4 regions of the Sorangium sp. So ce117 genome follow, and region 2 is predicted to be linked to each of the others. Evidence: riboswitches for the same ligand, from Rfam matches in the RefSeq annotation. Region 2 holds a riboswitch; each other region holds the start of a gene.
What was found. Region 2 has a riboswitch for cobalamin ahead of WMF46_RS01450 (energy-coupling factor ABC transporter permease). Riboswitches for the same ligand answer to the same signal wherever they lie in the genome.
Positions count from the first base shown of each region.

Region 1: another riboswitch for cobalamin. It lies ahead of WMF46_RS21240 (TonB-dependent receptor domain-containing protein); the one in region 2 lies ahead of WMF46_RS01450 (energy-coupling factor ABC transporter permease).
Region 3: another riboswitch for cobalamin. It lies ahead of WMF46_RS21210 (dockerin type I domain-containing protein); the one in region 2 lies ahead of WMF46_RS01450 (energy-coupling factor ABC transporter permease).
Region 4: another riboswitch for cobalamin. It lies ahead of WMF46_RS05035 (TonB-dependent receptor); the one in region 2 lies ahead of WMF46_RS01450 (energy-coupling factor ABC transporter permease).

Region 1 covers NZ_CP150309.1:5,678,269-5,682,473, forward strand. Annotated here, with positions in the region: gene WMF46_RS21235 (hypothetical protein) at 1-177, opposite strand, end outside; gene WMF46_RS21240 (TonB-dependent receptor domain-containing protein) at 171-2,165, opposite strand; cobalamin riboswitch at 2,409-2,635, opposite strand; gene dhbC (isochorismate synthase DhbC) at 2,877-4,145, shown strand; gene WMF46_RS21250 ((2,3-dihydroxybenzoyl)adenylate synthase) at 4,142-4,205, shown strand, end outside.
Region 2 covers NZ_CP150309.1:356,613-360,817, reverse strand. Annotated here, with positions in the region: gene WMF46_RS01460 (DUF6922 domain-containing protein) at 1-202, opposite strand, end outside; gene WMF46_RS01455 (enoyl-CoA hydratase/isomerase family protein) at 301-1,128, shown strand; cobalamin riboswitch at 2,287-2,495, shown strand; gene WMF46_RS01450 (energy-coupling factor ABC transporter permease) at 2,594-3,307, shown strand; gene WMF46_RS01445 (hypothetical protein) at 3,304-3,645, shown strand; gene WMF46_RS01440 (CbiQ family ECF transporter T component) at 3,635-4,205, shown strand, end outside.
Region 3 covers NZ_CP150309.1:5,668,870-5,673,074, forward strand. Annotated here, with positions in the region: gene WMF46_RS21200 (prolyl hydroxylase family protein) at 1-16, shown strand, start outside; gene WMF46_RS21205 (NAD-dependent protein deacetylase) at 51-917, opposite strand; cobalamin riboswitch at 1,026-1,232, shown strand; gene WMF46_RS21210 (dockerin type I domain-containing protein) at 1,684-3,147, shown strand; gene WMF46_RS21215 (hypothetical protein) at 3,432-3,728, shown strand; gene WMF46_RS21220 (hypothetical protein) at 3,725-4,205, shown strand, end outside.
Region 4 covers NZ_CP150309.1:1,357,902-1,362,106, reverse strand. Annotated here, with positions in the region: gene WMF46_RS05040 (hypothetical protein) at 1-430, shown strand, start outside; gene WMF46_RS05035 (TonB-dependent receptor) at 444-2,645, opposite strand; cobalamin riboswitch at 2,886-3,093, opposite strand; gene typA (translational GTPase TypA) at 3,185-4,205, shown strand, end outside.

The sequences.
Region 1 (4,205 bases), 5.3 Mb from region 2:
GTCCGACACAGCGATGTTCGTCGACTGGTAGTCGCTCGTCACGATGACGACGCCGCTCTCACACGCGTCGCCGTCGCCGCCGCCGTGGACGCCGCCCGTCGACGGCGGCGGCGAATCCACGTTGCACCCGAGGAGCGGAATCGAGATCGCGAACGCAAATAGACTGATCTTCACCATGTTGACTCCAGTGTGAAAAACACGCTCCGTCCCGGGAGCGGAAACCCGACGACATCCGTGCGCCGCGCGTCCAGGAGGTCCGCGACGCGACCTCTCACCGCGAGGTGCCCGCCGAGCCACCTCGCCTCCGCGTCGAGGTCGAGGGTCGCTTGCTCCGCGATCACGCCGAGCCCGGCGGGATCGGCGTACCGGCTCGACTGGTACACGGCCCGGATCTCGCCCGACGCGCCCGAGAACACGGCGCCGCCCGGGCGCTTCCACTCGGCGTGCAGGCGCGGCGCGACGACGAGGCGCGAGCGGAACGGGAGGAGGTCGTTCCTCGTCGTCCGCCCCGGCGTCGTGTCCCGCGGATCGAGCAGCGTCGCTGCGATCTCGGCGCGGAGGAACGGGGTCACCTCGACCCCGGCCAGCAGCTCCGCGCCCACGACGCGGGCGCGGCCGACGTTGTACGGGCTCACGTAGCCCTGACCGGACTTCTCGTACGCGACGAGCCCGGAGACCGCGCTCCCGAACGCGAACACGTCGAGGAAGGCGCCGCGCAGCACGGCGCCGCGCCCCGTCTGCGCCCGGATCCCGGCCTCGATCGTGGCGCCCGACTCCGGCTCGAGCTCCGCGTTGCCATGGACGACGCCGGAGACGCCGTACACCTCGCCGAGCGTCGGGACGCGGACGTAGCGGCCCACGGTCGCGAGGAACCGGAGCCTGTCGCTCCCCGCCTCCACGCCGACCCGCCCGGTCGGGACGAGCACGTCGCAAGGGCGCCCCCGGTCCGCGCCGGTGGCGTGGCACTCCCCGCTCGCGAGGGCGTGCAGCGCGAGCCCCTCGCCGAGGCGCGCCTCCGCGCTGACGGCGCCGCGCGCGAACGAGCGCCGCGACCGCGCGAGCGGGACGTCGTCCGGCGCGCGTGAGATGCCCTCGCGCGCGACCGAGAGCACGGGCCGCACCCGGAGCCGGTCGGCGAAGGAGAGCGTCGCCCCGAGCGTCTGCTCCAGGCGGCGGCCGGCGAGCCGGAGCTCCGGCGTCTGCAGCGCGAGCTCGAAGAGAGGATCATGGACCTCCGACCGCGCCTCGATGAACGAGGTGCGCGCCTCGAGCGTGTGCTGCGCCTCTCCGCCGAACGGCACCCGCGCCGCGACGGACGCCAGCGCGCGCCGCGACTCCCCCCGCGCTTCTCGGGACGGCAGGAGCGCGAGCCTCGGCACGCCCTGCTCGCGGCCGGTGCCGTTCGCGATCACGTCGACGATCGCGCCGCCCCCGAGCTCGACGCGCGCGAGCGCCCACGCGTCGATCGTGCGCACGTCGGCGTTCTGCCGGCGCTCCAGGGTGTCGTCGCTCTCGTCGAAGAGCGTCCCGCCATCGTTGACGAACGCGTAGCGGTTCTCCGCGGCCTCCGCGCTCACCCCGACGATCGCGCTCACCGGGCCCGCGCTGGCGCCGGCGAACCCCCACCCGCGCCGCGCGCCGAGCGAGCCCGCCATGGCACCCACGCCGGCCGTCGTCCGCGAAGGCCGCCGCGGCTCGAAGAAGATCGCGCCGCCGGGGCCGAGGCGGTCGGCCTCGATGGGCGCGTGGCCGCGGTAGATCTCGATGCGCTCGATGAGCCAGAGGGGCACGAGGGAGAGGTCCGCCGTCCCCACGACGTCGTCGTTCAGGCGGACGCCGGCGAGGTACACCGGCGTCTGCGTGGCGGTCGCTCCCCGGAGGGCCGCGGTCGCCGGCCCGCCGAAGCCGCCCGACTCGATGATGAGGACGCCCGGCTGCGTGCGGAGCACGTCCGCCGCCCCGAGCCCCGCGCCGATGAGGCGCTCGCGGCCCAGCACCGACCCCGCGACGGACCTGTCCTTGGGCGGCGCGGGCGCGCGCAGGCGATCCCCCTCGACGCGCACCTCCAGCGGGGCTGTCTCCGGCGGAGCGGCAGCGCGATCGCCCTCCTGCTCGGCCTCCGGCCTGCGCCGATCGTCCGCGCGGGCGGCAGGCGAGGCTGTCACGGCGCTTCCGACCGCGAGCGCGAGCCAGCACGCCGCGCCGGCGCTCCGGCGCCGCCGCGACCGACGATCAGAGGAATCAACCATTCACGCGCCGCCTGCCCGCGTCGACCCAGCGCTGCTCCGGGTGAGCTGAGAGCCGAAGCGAGGGGGCTGCGTGACGGGCCACGGCACCGCGCGCGAGCGAGGTGGTCGAGAGCCTGGACGCCTTCCCCTCGAAGGCTCAGGTCAGCGCGCGCCAGAGCACCGGCGCGCGCACCTTCGGCAGGTCTTCGGACTCACGGGCGCTGCGGCCGTCGCCGGTCGCTCTCCTACACATCACCGCTTCCCAGGCTGCTCTGGTGCATGCCCAGTGCTTCTTGGTGATGGTCGTTCCCGTTCACCGCTGCGGGGGCAGTCCCGGATTCTCACCGGGTTCCCTTTTCAGCTCGCCAGGGGTTGGCCGGACGAGCACCGATGGCGGGGCGACTCGTCGCACCCGTCACGCAGGATGTCAACGCAGAAGCGAAGGCCCGGAGCGCCCCGTCCACGGGCCACCGGCGACGCACACCCGAGACAGAATCGGGAGTCCCTTGACAGTCTTGCACGCGCGTGCCATGAGTTACTTGAAACTGATTTTCTTTATCAGTTATTAGAGACGAGCGGCCCGAGACCTGACGTCCAGCGCCCGATGACCTGAGCCCACGTGGCTCTCGACGCCCATCGGAGCTGAATGTGACGAGTTCCATCTCGATACCGGCCTCTGTCGCGCTGCCCGCGGTGAACGCAGGGCAGCTGTTGAAGCAATACACCCCTGAGTCGGCGTTCTTCTTCGCGTCGCCGACACGCACGCTCCTCGCGCAGGGCGTACACGACATGATCCTCGAGCCGAACGGCGCGGATCAGGGCGATCGCCTCGCGGACCGCGTCACGAGGGTGCTCGCGTCGGCGTCGAGGGCCGGCGCCGGCCAGAGCCTCCCCATGGTGGTCGGCGCGGTGCCGTTCAACAGCACGTCGCCGGCGCACCTCATCGTGCCGAGGGCGATCCAGAGCGCGGGCCCGCTCAACCCCACGTCGGAATCGCCGCGGTCGCACCTGCCGATCACCGTCCAGGAGCTGCGCCAGGTCCCCGAGCCCCGCGACTACGTGCGCGGCGTCGAGACGGCGGTGGGCCTGATGCGGTCCGAGGCGCTGAGCAAGGTGGTCCTCTCCAGGATGCTGGAGATGGTCCTGCGAGAGCCGGTCGATCTCCGCCTCGTCCTCCAGCGCCTCTCGCAGCAGAACCGGAACGGCTACACCTTCGCCGCCAACCTCTCGGATCCCACGGCGGGGCTCTCCAGCGTGGAGCGCGGCGTCGCGACCTCGCGCGCGCGGACGCTCATCGGCGCGAGCCCGGAGCTGCTCCTGTCCCGCTCCGGGCTCCGGGTGATCGCCAATCCGCTCGCCGGCTCTGCGGTCCGCAGCCCCGACCCCGACGAGGACCGCCGGCGGGCGATCGCCCTGCTCGCGTCCGAGAAAGACCGGCATGAGCACGCGATCGTCGTCGACGCCGTCGCCGCCGCGCTCCGGCCGTTCTGCCGGCGCCTGAGCGTCCCCGACGAGCCCTCGCTCACGCAGACCCCGACGCTGTGGCACCTGTCGAGCCGGCTCACCGGGGAGCTGCGCGATCTCTCGATCTCCTCGATGAAGCTGGCCACCGCGCTGCACCCGACCCCCGCCGTGTGCGGGTACCCCACGGACCGCGCCCGCGACGCCATCGAGGCGATCGAGCGGTTCGATCGCGGGTTCTTCACGGGGCTCGTGGGCTGGTCCGACGCGAGCGGCGACGGCGAGTGGGCGGTCGTCATCCGCTGCGCCGACGTCGCCGGCCGGGCGCTCCGCCTCTATGCCGGGGCCGGGATCGTCATCGGATCGAACGGCGAGCACGAGCTCGCCGAGACCACCGCCAAGCTCGGGACCATGCTCAACGCGCTCGGCCTCAACCAGGCGTCGGAGAGGGCATGAGCGCTCCGGAGGAGAGCCGGCAGGCGCCCGCGGAGGCGCGACCGCAGGCGCTCGACGGCT
Region 2 (4,205 bases):
GCCCCTTCCGGCGCAAGAAGTCAGCGAGCGCCTCCGCCGAGTACGCCTGCCTCAGCCAGCGCATCGCCCCCCATCCGCCCCGGCTCATCACCCGCTCCATGACGTAGTCGCGGTGCCGCTCCAGATCGACGGCGTCCGGGTCCGTGTCCCAGAACAGGCGCGTGACGTCCCCTGGAAATCGCTCGCTCGTCGGCTCGTCCACGGGCTCAGCATAGCAGGCCCGAGAGGACACGGAATGACGCCCTCCCCGGCCCACGGCAGGCGCTTCCCCCCGGCGCGGGGCGCTGCTAACCACGCTCCATGACCGCTCAAGAACAGCAGCCGGGGGCCCCTGCTCGCGGTACGCTCCAGTTCGTCGCCGTCGAGCGCGCGGATCACGTCGCCACCGTGACCATCCAGCGGCCCGACAAACTCAACGCACTGAACCCCGCCGTCCTCGGCGAGCTCACCACGGCCTTCCGCGACCTCCTCGCGCCCGCCGCCGGCAACGAGGTCCGCGCGGCGGTGCTGACCGGCGCCGGCAAGGCGTTCGTCGCCGGCGCCGACATCGCGGAGATGGCGACCATGAACAGCATCGCCGCGAAACGGTTCGCCGACGCAGGCCACCGGCTCGCCGAGCTCATCGAGACTGCCCCCTTCCCCGTCATCGCCGCCGTCAACGGCTTCGCGCTGGGCGGCGGCTGCGAGCTCGCCCTCGCATGCGACTTCATCTACGCCGCCGAAGGCGCCAAGCTCGGCCAGCCCGAGGTGAACCTGGGCGTCATCCCGGGGTTCGGCGGGACCCAGCGGCTGCTGCGACGGGTCGGGCCAGGACGCGCGCGCGAGCTCGTCTATTCAGGAGACATGATCACCGCCCAGCAGGCGCTGTCGATCGGGCTCGTCAACGCCGTCTTCCCGGCGACCGAGCTGCTCGCGCGCGCCCGCGAGACCGCCCTCAAGATCGCCTCGCGCGGGCCGCTCGCCGTCGCCGCCGCCAAACGCGTCCTCCTGCGCGGCGAGAGCCTCGACCTCGCCGCCGCCAACGAGCTGGAAGCCCAGGCATTCGCCGCGCTCTTCGGCAGCGAAGATCAACAGCTCGGAATGAAAGCGTTTCTGGCGAAATCGCAGGCCACGTTCACCGGCAAGTGAAGGCTCGGGAGGCGCGAACCGCGCGCTCGAGGGCAAAAAAATACCGCGCATCACGCTGGAGGGGGGCCCAGAATGACCGCGGCAGGGACACCGCGCCGGAGTCTTGAACGTCCGCCACGGTGCTAAGAAAAAAGACCGCATGCGCTCCGGGCTGGGGGGTCCGCGCCGGTGCGCATGCGGTAGTCAGATTGTGGCACCCGCAAGCGCGTTGTCGATAACAAAGTGCAATGCCTGCACGCCGAGCGAGCAGAGCGCTCCAGACACGAAGGCGGCCAGGCGGACGCGCGACCCATACACACCAGCTCTGCGGGAATTCACGTTCGAGCCGGGCATACCCCTCCACCGGAGACAGCGCTCAGCGCAGCGTTCGCTGTGCATTCCGAGACGAGCGAACACGAAATCCCTCATCTCTTCAATAAGAGATGCCACGAGGCAGCGGGCCGTACACCGGACGCCTGCTCCCGAGTAAAGAGCCAGGACGAACAAAGCACACTGCGGAAAGAACGCGCCGGCGCCTTGTATTCAAGCGCACGAAAGACCCCGCTCAGTCGCGGCCCGCGACAGGCGCTGCACCCGCGCGGCGATAAAGTAAACAGATTTTATCTAAGGGGACATAATCCAAGACGTGTGCTCGACGACTCTTCACGTGATGCGTCTGGGTCAATTTCTCGGCCTCGGCCATCGCATCGCAGGGCCTCGATCGCTCGTCGGCGCGCCCATGTCTGCTCGATGAGGGGCACCGACGGGCGCGCGGCGCGCCTCGGCAGTGATGGCTTCGTGCGCCTCGGCAGTGCCCGCGAGGGCGAGGTGTCCACAAGCGGCAGGCATCACCGCCGCACCGACGCCGCGGACGAGGGCGCTCGCGGCGGGCCGGACCGCGCAAGGCGGAAGCTCGCGCCCCCGGTCGACGCACCCGGGTTCGCCCGGTCCGCGCCCCCGGGGTCCGCGCTCCCGGGTACGCGCCCGGCTCGCGCGATCGCGCCCGCCTGGATACGCGGGCCAACGCGCGGAGCAGCGCGCGAGGCGGAGCTGGCCCGCGCTCGACGGGGAGCTCGTCCGACACGCCATGCCAGATGCAGCGCCCGCTGAGCACATCCTCCGCGATCGGGGCGCGACGTCCTTGACGCCGGGCTCGAAACGGGATTACCGAGCACCGGCCTGACAATCCATTCCTCGGGTGCCCTCCGGGGCATAACAGGGAAGCCGGTGCAAAACCGGCGCGGTCCCGCCACCGTGAGTGGGGAGCTGCCTCCGAAGACCACTGGGCCTCATTGTGAAGAGGCCTGGGAAGGTGGACGCAGCGCTGGGAGCTCGATCAGCTCCCTGAACCCATGAGCCGGGAGACCTACCCGAGCCTCCCACGAGGTGCAGCTTGCGCACGTCTTCGTGGCGTTCGGGTGCGGACTTCACCCGGAGCGCCGAAATCGGTCTTCACGGCCGCGCGTTATCGATCGCCGCCGTGTCCATGGGGACGCTCCTCGCGCCCCGGCCCGCGGCCGCGATGCACCTCGCGGAAGGCGTCCTGCCGCTCGGCTGGTGCGCCTTCTGGAACGCGCTCGCCCTGCCCTTCGTCGCGATCGCCCTCCACCTGCTCCGGCGCCGCACCGAGCAGGACGCCTTCTACAAGCCGTTCGTCGGCCTCATCGCGGCCGCCGTCTTCGCGATCTCGTGCATGCCCGTGCCGGTGCCGACCGCCGGGACCTGCTCCCACCCGTGCGGCACAGGGCTCGCGGCGGTGCTCATCGGCCCCTGGATGACCGTCCTCGTCACCGTGGCGGCGCTCCTTATCCAGGCCCTCTTCCTCGCGCACGGCGGCATCACCACGCTCGGCGCCGACGTCGCGTCGATGGGCATCGCGGGCGCCTTCACCGGATATTTCGCCTTCCACCTCGCGCGGCGCTGCGGCGCGAACCTCTGGGTCGCGGGCTTCCTGGCGGGCGTGACGTCGGACTGGGCAACCTACGCCACCACGGCGCTCGCGCTCGCGCTCGGGCTCTCGGGCGAAGGCTCGGTGACGTCCATGTTCACGGGCGTCGCCCTCGCCTTCGTCCCCACCCAGCTGCCGCTCGGCCTGCTCGAGGGCGTCATGACCGCGGGGGCGCTCGCCTTCCTGCGCGCCCGGCGGCCCGACATCCTGGACCGGCTCCAGGTCGTCCGGCTCGCCCCGGGGGCGTCGTGACGCGGCGGCTCGGACAGCGCCCGCTGCCAGCGCCGCTCGCGCGGCGCGCGTGCGCGGCGGCGCTCCGGCTCGCCGCTTCCCTCTGGCTCGCCGCCTGCGGTAACGCGTCCTGGGACGGCGTCGACGAGGCCGTGGTGCGCCGCGTCGCCGAGGACGCAGGGCGCCACGACACCGGGCCGCTGTTCGCGGGCCTCGAGGGCGACCTCCTGCTCTTCGCGTTCCTCTGGGCCGGGCTCCTCGCCGGCTTCGCCCTCGGCTATTTCTCGCGCGTGCTCTTCGTCGAGCGCGCGGGCGCGCCGGCGGGCAAGGCCGGCGACGAAGGCCTCCGTGCGGACTGACCCGCCCGCGCGGCTCCGCGACGTGGACGCCCGGCTCCGCCTCGGGGCCGCCGTGGCGGCGTGCTGCGTCGCCGCGGGCGCGCGCTCGCCCTTCACGCCGGCCGCGCTGCTCCTCCTCGCGTGCGCGGCCCTCCGCCTCCAGGGCACGCCGGCGCGCGACGTCCTCCGCGCCGCCGCGCCCGCCGCGTGGATCGGAGCGGTCGCGGCGGCGCTCGCGCTCGCGCTCACGCCGGGGGCGCCGCTCCTCCCCGGCGCGCCGTTCCCCGTCGACGCGATCACGGCGGAGGGGGCGCGCCGCGCCGTGGCCATCGGCGCGCGCGTCCTCGCGGCGGCCGCGGTGCTCCGGTGGCTCGCCGGCGCCGCCGCGCCCGCCGAGATCGAGGCGGCGCTCGCCGGGCTCGGCGTCCCCGCGGCCCTCGTCGAGCTGCTCGCGCTGACGCGGCGCTTCGCCGGCGTGCTCCAGCGCGCGGCCGACAGCGCGTGGAGCGCCGCCGCGCTCCGCGGCGGGTTCACCCGCCCCGGCGCCGCCGCGCGCTCGGCCGGCGCCGTCGCGGGCGTCG
Region 3 (4,205 bases), 5.3 Mb from region 2:
GTACCAGCGCGGGTGATGCCAGCGCCGCGCGTGCGCCGGCGCTCGGCGCCTCAGCGGGGCGCCGCGGTGGCGCCGGCGCCGAGCGCCTCGGCGAGGCGCGGCAGCACCTCGCCGGCGCGGGCCTCGATCTTCAGCGCGCCGAGCTCCTCGCCGCGCGCGGAGCCGAGGTTGATCATGGCGATCGGGGTGCCTCGCTGCGCGGCGCGCAGCACGAAGCGGTAGCCCGAGAAGACCGCCAGCGACGAGCCGACGACGAGGAGCGCGTCCGCCGCGTCCACGAGCGCGAACGCCGCGTCGACGATCGGCCTGGCCACGTTCTCGCCGAAGAAGACGACGCGCGGCTTGAGCGGCCCATCGCAGCGGAGGCACGGCGGCGCACGGAAGCCCGCCACGCGCTCGGCGGGCAGGTCGGCGTCGCCGTCGGGGGCGAGGTCGGCCGCGAGGCGCAGCCAGCCGGGGTTCTGGGCGAGGAGCCGCTCCTGGAGGGCGGCGCGCCGCTCCATCGCGCCGCACGCGAGGCAGGCGACCTCGGAGAGCGTCCCGTGCAGCTCGATGACGCGGCGGCTGCCCGCGGCCTGGTGGAGGCCGTCGACGTTCTGCGTGATGAGGCCATCGAGCTGCCCCGCCTGCTCGAGCCGCGCGAGGGCGCGGTGGGCGGGGTTGGGCTCGGCCCTGGAGAACCGCTCCCAGCCGATCACGGCGCGCGCCCAGTAGCGCTGCCGGATCTCGGCCGAGCGGGAGAACTCCCGCCCCTGGATCGGGTTCCGCGCGCGGCGCCGCGTCTCGGGCCCTCGATAATCGGGGATGCCGGACTCGGTGCTGCACCCCGCGCCCGTCAGCGCCACGATCCGCTTGCCGCGCAGGAGCGCGACGAGGTCGTCGAGCGGATCGGCCGGACGCGCTTCGCTGAGCGGCATATGCCCGGGTTGTGGCCCGCCACGACGCGCACCGCCAGGCCAGCGTGTGTCGACCGCGCGGTCCGAGCTCCGCGGAACATCTCGCTTGACCGGTCGGCCGCGCGGCCATATGTAAGCACCCGTGTTGGTGCCCCTGGCTTCGCCCGGGGCTCAAAAGGGAACCCGGTGTGAGTCCGGGGCTGCCCCGCAGCGGTAAGCGAGAACGATCTCCACGACGAGCACTGGCCCTCGGGCTGGGAAGCGGTGGACCGTAGGAACCCGGCGAGAGCCGGAGCGCTCGTGAGCCCGAAGACCTGCCAACATCCTGCGCAGGGGAGACATCCAGCGCCGGTTTGACCTGGAAGCCTCGAGGGAGGCGGGTAGGTCCGAGCTGGCGCAGACTCTCGCGCCTGTCCCGGTTCCGACCCGTCCCCCGCGTCTTCCTTACACAGTCGCCCGCGGGGGCGAGGGGTCGGTCCGATGGCTCTTTATCGAAGGTTCAGCGCGTCCGCGCCTCTTCTTGGCCGGCTCCTCCGTACCTCGCGAACTCGCGCCGAGCGGGCTCGCGCCGCTCCGGACGACGCGGGCAAGGAGTGGTGTTGTGCTGAGCGTTTCCGGTAGAGGGTCGGCACGACGCGCTCTCCCCATCCGCGGTCGCGACCAGGCTTGACCACGCGCGCTCCCCCGCTCTCCACCGAGGGTTCAGCCCTCGAGCGAGGCGTGGGGTGGGGTGCGCCGGCTCGCGACCCCTCCTGTTGGTAGTAGAGGTGGAAAGGGAATAGGCCTTATGCGCATTTCTGCATCTTTGGTTGCCGCGACGCTCCTCCTGCTCTCGCCGTCGGCGTTCGCAGACGCCTTCGACGAGTACGGGGGCAACACGTCGTATACATTCAATCTGCCCAGCATCGCCGACGGGTGGTTCACAGCGCTGGACGGGTTCCCCACGACGGCCCAGGAGATCGATGGCTACGAGCTGGCCGGACGGCTCCTCGTCGCCAACGATCAGACCCTGTATCTGCAGAAGAACTATGGATCGAGCGTCTACGTGCCCGTCGCCACCCTGAGCGACGGGCCGATGGACCCGAGCTTCCTCGCCATCTCGCCGGACGGCAGCACGATCGCGCTCGGCGTCGGCTACGGGGCGCCGCTGCTCGTGTTCCCGAGCTCGATCCTCAGCATCACCTCGCCGCCTGACCTGCTCAGCCACGGGCAGGTGATCGAGCTCGACGTCGACTACTACGACGGGGCCTGGTACGGGAACGACGCGCTCGTCATCAACGGCGGCTATAGCGTCCAGGGTGTCTACACGAGCGGCGTCTATGCCCTCGACCTGACCGCGTCGCCCATCGTGGAGATCCCGCTGATCACGAGCATCCCGGGCGCATCCGGGGGGATCGCCGTGGACTCCGGGGGCAACCTCGTCACCGGGATCGGCTATCAGCCGTCGCCCAACCGGACCGGTGAAATCCGCATCTGGGCGGCGGCCGACATCGAGGACGCCATCGACGGCACGTCGGGCCCGTATGCGTTCGGCGGCAGCGAGGGCTCGCTCCTGGCGAGCAACGTGCTGAACGCGGCGGCGCTCGGCTTCGACGAGGACGACACGCTGCACGTGGGCGGCGGAGACGCGTTCGGCGTCGGCGGCGCGAGCGAGAACGGATACGCGGCGCTCGTCCGCGCCAGCGTGGTCACGGCCGTCCTCGGGGGCAGCCAGACGCCGGTCAACGAGGCGAGCTCGTCGCAGTACCTCGAGTTCACGCCGGACCCCTGCGAGGATGACAGCTCGACGTCGCCCATCGCGTTCGTAAGCCACACGAGCGCCCTGGCGATCGTGTGGAACCCATCGGGCGACGAGTACTCCTCCCCCGCCGGGCAGTGCTACTCGGCCGGGAGCGCCTGGGATTACTGGGAGGTCGGCGTGACGCCGAAGGTGACGCTGTACTTCCCCGACGGCGCGCCGGACTCGGACAGCGACGGCGTGCCCGACGGCGCGGACAACGCCTACCTCACGGCGAACGTGAACCAGCGCGACACCGACGGCGACGGCTTCGGGAACATCGCGGACGCGGATCTCGACAACGACGGCGACGTGGACACGGGCGACTACACCATCCTCAGCGCCGCGATGAACACCCAGCTGGGCAACCCAGGGTACAACCAGCACGCCGACTTCAACGGCGATGGGTACGTCAACACGGCCGATTACAACATCTACCTCGCGCGAAACAACACGTCGGCGCCGTTCTATTGATGTTTGGGCGCGGGCAGCGCCGCGTCGGGATGCTCCGATGGATCGCGCCCCCGCCCTCGGAGGTCTCATGGTGTCTCGTATGGCGCGCGCGAGCGCGCTCCTTTCGATATTCGCGCTCATCGCCTGCGGATCCGAGAGCTCCCCGTCCGGGAGCGGGACCGGCGGCACGGGTGGTGGAGCCGCGCAGGGGTCCGGCGGCGCTGGCGGTGAAGGCGGAGCGGGCGGAACAAGCTCCACCTCCGGAGCTGGAGAGGTCGGCGGCGCTGGGGGTGCCGGAGGCGCCGATGGTGCTGGCGGTGCCGGCAGCACCGGAGGCGCCGACGGCTCTGGCGGCGCTGGCGGCGCTGGCGGCACCGGAGGCGCTGGCAGCACCGGAGGCGCTGGCAGCACCGGAGGCGTCGGTGGCGCCGCCAGCACCGGAGGCGCCGATGGCTCTGGCGGCGCTGGTGGCTCCGGAGGTGCAGATGGCGCTGGCGGCGCCGGCAGCACCGGCGGCGCAGATGGCGCTGGCGGCTCCGGAGCCGCCGGCGGCGCAGGAGAAGGCTGCACCGGCACGGAAACGGTGTTTGCTTCCGAGGTGATCAGTTTTCGCTTCGGGCCAGGCCAACCATTCGGACAGGACAAGTTCCCGGACATCGCCTTCGGTCCTCCCAAGGGTGGGGGTTGTTGCGGCGGCTCGGCCGACGTGGTGTCCCTCGGCAACGGCGGCACCGTCACCTTCGGTTTCTCTGGCAACCTCATCGTCGATGGCCCGGGGCCGGATTTCATCGTCTTCGAGAACGCGTTCCAGAGCACCCCAACCACCGTGTTCGCCGAGCTCGCGACCGTCGAGGTCAGCCAGGACGGCGTCGACTGGAAAGCTTACTCGTGCAAGGCCACGGCGGCCCCCTATGACCACTGCGCCGGCTGGCACCCTGTGCTGGCGAACCCCGAAACGAACTCCATCGATCCCACAGATCCCGCCGTCGCGGGCGGCGATGCCTTCGACCTCACCGACGTCGGCCTCGATTTCGTCCGCTATGTGCGGATCACGGATCGCGTGGACATGGCCGGCCCGA
Region 4 (4,205 bases), 1.0 Mb from region 2:
GATCTTCTGTGTCATCTGGCGCCGCGAGACGACCGAGGACGGCGCGCGCCACCTGAGGGACGCGTGCGCGGAGTTCGCGAAGAAGCACCCGCGCGGCATAGGGCTGCTCACCCTCGTCGAGAGCGGGGCGTCGTTGCCGCCGGCGCCCGCGCGCAGGGCGATCGCGAGCTTCCTCGCGGAGGCGAGCGCAACCATCAGGTGCTCAGCGGTCGTCTTCGAGGGCTCGGGGTTCCAGGCGGCGATGGTTCGCAGCGTGGTGACAGGGCTCACGCTCATTGCCCGCCAGCGTTATCCGCACAGGGTATGTGACATCGGGGAAGCCTGGCAGATGTTCGCAGAGCTCCTGCCCGCGGTGACGGGCGCCGCCGTGAGCGAAGCCGCGTTCCGGGCATCGCTCGACGCGCTGCGCGAGGACCTCCGCCGGACATGAGCCGGCGCGGCGTCTACTCCCAGTACAGCGTCGCCCGCCCGATCGCGGTGAACGGCCACCCCGGCGAGTAGTGGATCCCGGTGACCGGGGCCGGCTCGTACGGCAGCCGCGACGCGCTCGCGAACTGGACCTCGCGCCACGTCGTGTCGAAGACGTTCTGGATGTCCACGGCCACCTCGACGTTCTTCCACCGCAGCCCGGCGTTGGCGTCGACGACCGTGAACCCCTCGGCGGTGAGCGACTCGTCCTCGGTCGCGGGCCGCGCGCCGATCGCCTTGACCCGCAGCGCCGCGAACGGCGTGAACGCGCCGATGGTCGGGCGGACGCCGACGCCCGCGGTCAGCGTCCGGGTCGGCGCGAGGGCGACAGCGCTCGCGTTGCCGGCGTTCTCGCGGAAGCGCGCGCGGGTGAAGGTCGCGTCCACGTCCGCGAAGAGCCAGCTCCGGAGCCGGTAGCGCCCGCCGATCTCGATCCCGTAGCGCCGCGTCTGCCCCGACGCCTCGGTCGCGCCCGCATCGCCGCTCCAGACCAGCTCCGAGTCCAGGTCGAGCAGGAACGCGGCCCCGCTCAGCGACAGCCCGCGCAAGGGCGCGACCCGCAGGCCGACCTCGTAGCCAATCGCGGGCGTGATCAGCGTCGCCGCCCCCTCGCCCAGCACCGCGCCCTGCGCGTCGTTCGAGTGGAAGCCCCGCCCGAAGTGGGCGAATAGATCGACCCCCTCGACGGGCGACACGATCGCCGTGAGCTTCGGGAGCAGCTGCATCTGTCCCCGGGCGCCGCTCGACCTGTTCCCCACCGCCTCGAGGTCCTCGCCCGGGTCGTCCACGTTGACGTCGATCCACTGCGCGCGCGCCCCGAGCACGACGCGGAGCCAGCGCCGGAGCCGGGCGTCCTGCTCGACGTAGACGCCGATCTGGCTCTCATCGACGTGGGTCCTGCTCTTCTCCTCGATCCGCTCGCGCGCCTCGTCGTGGTGGAGGGACTTGTCGATCGCGTCCGCGCGGATCTGCGCGCCGAGCGAGGTCGTGAACCTCGCCCCGCCGAGCTCGTATTGCCTGCGGAACCGGAGATCGGCGCCGCCGACGGTGCGGTCGTCGTTCTGCTCGATCTGGTCGCCGTGGACGGGGTCCTCGCTGAAGAACGTGAAGTTCGAGTACAGCGTGAAGCGGTACCGGACGAGGTAGGCCAGCGCGCTCAGATCGGCGTCCCGCCACGCGGTGGAGTAGGCGACGGACGCCATGTGCCGCTCGGTCGCCCCGCCCTCGGTCGGATCCACGGCGCCGAAATGGTCGATGCACGGCTGTCCGAACGCCGAGGGCGGCGGGTTCAACCCGCCCTGCTCGCCCTCGCCGCACACGGCGCGCGCGGGGATCTGGCCGGAGCCGTGCCAGGTCGATCCATACGACATCCAGGTCATCTGGACCTTCCCGGTGTTGCCCAGATCGTGCGTGGCCCGCAGGTACACGTTGAAGCGCTTGAGCCGCTCCGAGCTCAGGAACGGCCCGTCGTTCCGGTAGATCTCCGCCGCGGCCACCGCGCGCCACGTGTCGCCGAGATCCGGCGAGGCGATGACGAGGCCGCGCTGGATACCGTACTGCCCCAGGCTGACCTGCGCGTAGCTCTCCTCGAGCTTCTCGGCGAAGCGCAGGTTGACGGCGCCCGCCGTACCGAAGTCGCCGATGCTCGCGTAATAAGGCCCCTTGTAGCCGTCGAGCCCTGTCACGAGCTCCGGGATCATGAAGTAGAGATCGGTGAAGCCGTGCCCGTGGCCGTGGCTGACCATGTTGACGGGCACGCCGTCGACGAAGAAGGCGACGTCGGTCCCATGATCCGCGTCGAATCCGCGGAGGAAGTACTGGTTCGCCTTGCCCCCGCCCGCGTGCTGCACGGCGAAGAGCCCGGGGACCGACTCGAGGATGTCGCCCGGCCGGAGCCTCGGCCTGAGCTCGAGCTCCCGGTGTCCGACGGAGATGCGCGACGCGGCCTCGCTGCCCGGCTTCTCCGCCTGGATCGTGACCTCGATCGCGGCGTCGCCCGCGGGCGCGCCCTCGCCGGTGGGCGCTGCAGCGGCGGCCTCCGGCGGGGCAGCGGGCGCGTCGGGGGTGTCGCCCTCGGCGCGCGCGGGCCGCGCGGCGGCCAGCACCATGGATAACGCGGCGAGCAGATGAAATGGATGGCGGTGCCCGTGGCTCGTCGTGACCGTCTCGCGCAGCATTCGTGTCCTCCTTCGCCGCAATCGCGCGGAGCGGCGTCGGGCCGCTCGCGTCGAGCTCCGCGAGGACGAAATGGCTGGCCATCGCACGGTGCGCTGGACCGACCTCTCGCCCCCGCGGGCGACCGGAAGGCGACGCGGGGGCGGTTCGGTATCCGGGACGTGCGCAGAGAGGTGGAGCTGCACCGGCTCGGACCTCACCGCCTCCCTCGAGGCTCCCAGGTCGAACCGGCGCCGGATGTCTCCCGCCGCCGGGCGCTGGCAGGTCTTCGGGCTCGCGAGCGCTCCGGTCAGACCGGCTCCCTACTGTCCACCGCTTCCCAGCCCTCGGCGGGCCAGTGCATGGGGTGGAGGTCGTTCTCGCTTACCGCTGCGGGGCAGCCCCGGAATTTCACCGGGTTCCCTCTTCGGCCCAGGCGAGCGCCCGGGCACCAGCACGGCGCGCACCCTATGGCCGTGCGCCTTCGGCTGTCAATCGCTACTGCTCCGCTCGCCCGCCCGCGCGCTTGCCGTGCAGGCCGAACGTTCGGGCTCTAGCGAGGATGGGCTCGCTCCTCCGTGGGTCGCGTGCTACACGGCCGCCGCCGTATATGCCCCGTAACGATCTCCGCAACATCGCCATCGTCGCCCACGTCGACCACGGGAAGACGACCCTCGTCGATCACATGCTCCGCCAGTCGGGCGCCTTCCGAGAGAACGAGGTCGTGGCCGAGCGGGTCATGGACTCGAACGACCTCGAGCGGGAGCGCGGCATCACCATCCTCGCGAAGAACACGAGCATCCGGTACCGCGGGGTCAAGATCAACATCGTCGACACGCCCGGCCACTCCGACTTCGGCGGCGAGGTCGAGCGCACGCTCATGATGGCCGACGGGGCGCTCCTCCTCGTCGACGCCGCCGAGGGCCCGCTGCCGCAGACGCGCTTCGTGCTCTCGAAGTGCCTCCAGCGCGGCTTCCCGGTCATCGTCGTCATCAACAAGATCGACCGGAGCGACGCGCGCGCCCACGAGGTGCTCTCCGAGGTGTTCGACCTCTTCTGCGACCTCGAGGCGAGCGACGCGCAGATGGACTTCTCGACGCTCTACGCGGTCGCGAAGTTCGGGCAGGCGAAGCGCGAGCTCGAGCACGAGGCGAAGGACCTCGATCCCCTCTTCGAGACCATCCTCGAGCGGGTCCCCGGCCCCTCCGGTGACCCCGACGGTCCGCTCCAGGTCATCGTCTGCAACACGACGCACGACGACTACGTGGGCCGGCTCGCGGTCGGCCGCGTGGTCCGCGGCACCGCCCGGTCCGGCGCCGACGTCGCGCTCCTCGGCGAGGGCGGCCAGTCGCGCGGCTACGTGAAGATGCTCTACGCCTACGAGGGGCTGAAGCGCGTCGCGGTCGAGAGCGCCGTCGCGGGCGAGGTGATCGCGATCGCCGGGCTCGACGCGGTCACGATCGGCGACACGATCACGGATCCGGCGCACCCCGAGGCGCTGCCGCGCATCGTGGTCGAGGAGCCGACGATCAAGATGAAGATCGGCGTCAACACGTCGACGTTCGCCGGCAAGAGCAAGCAGT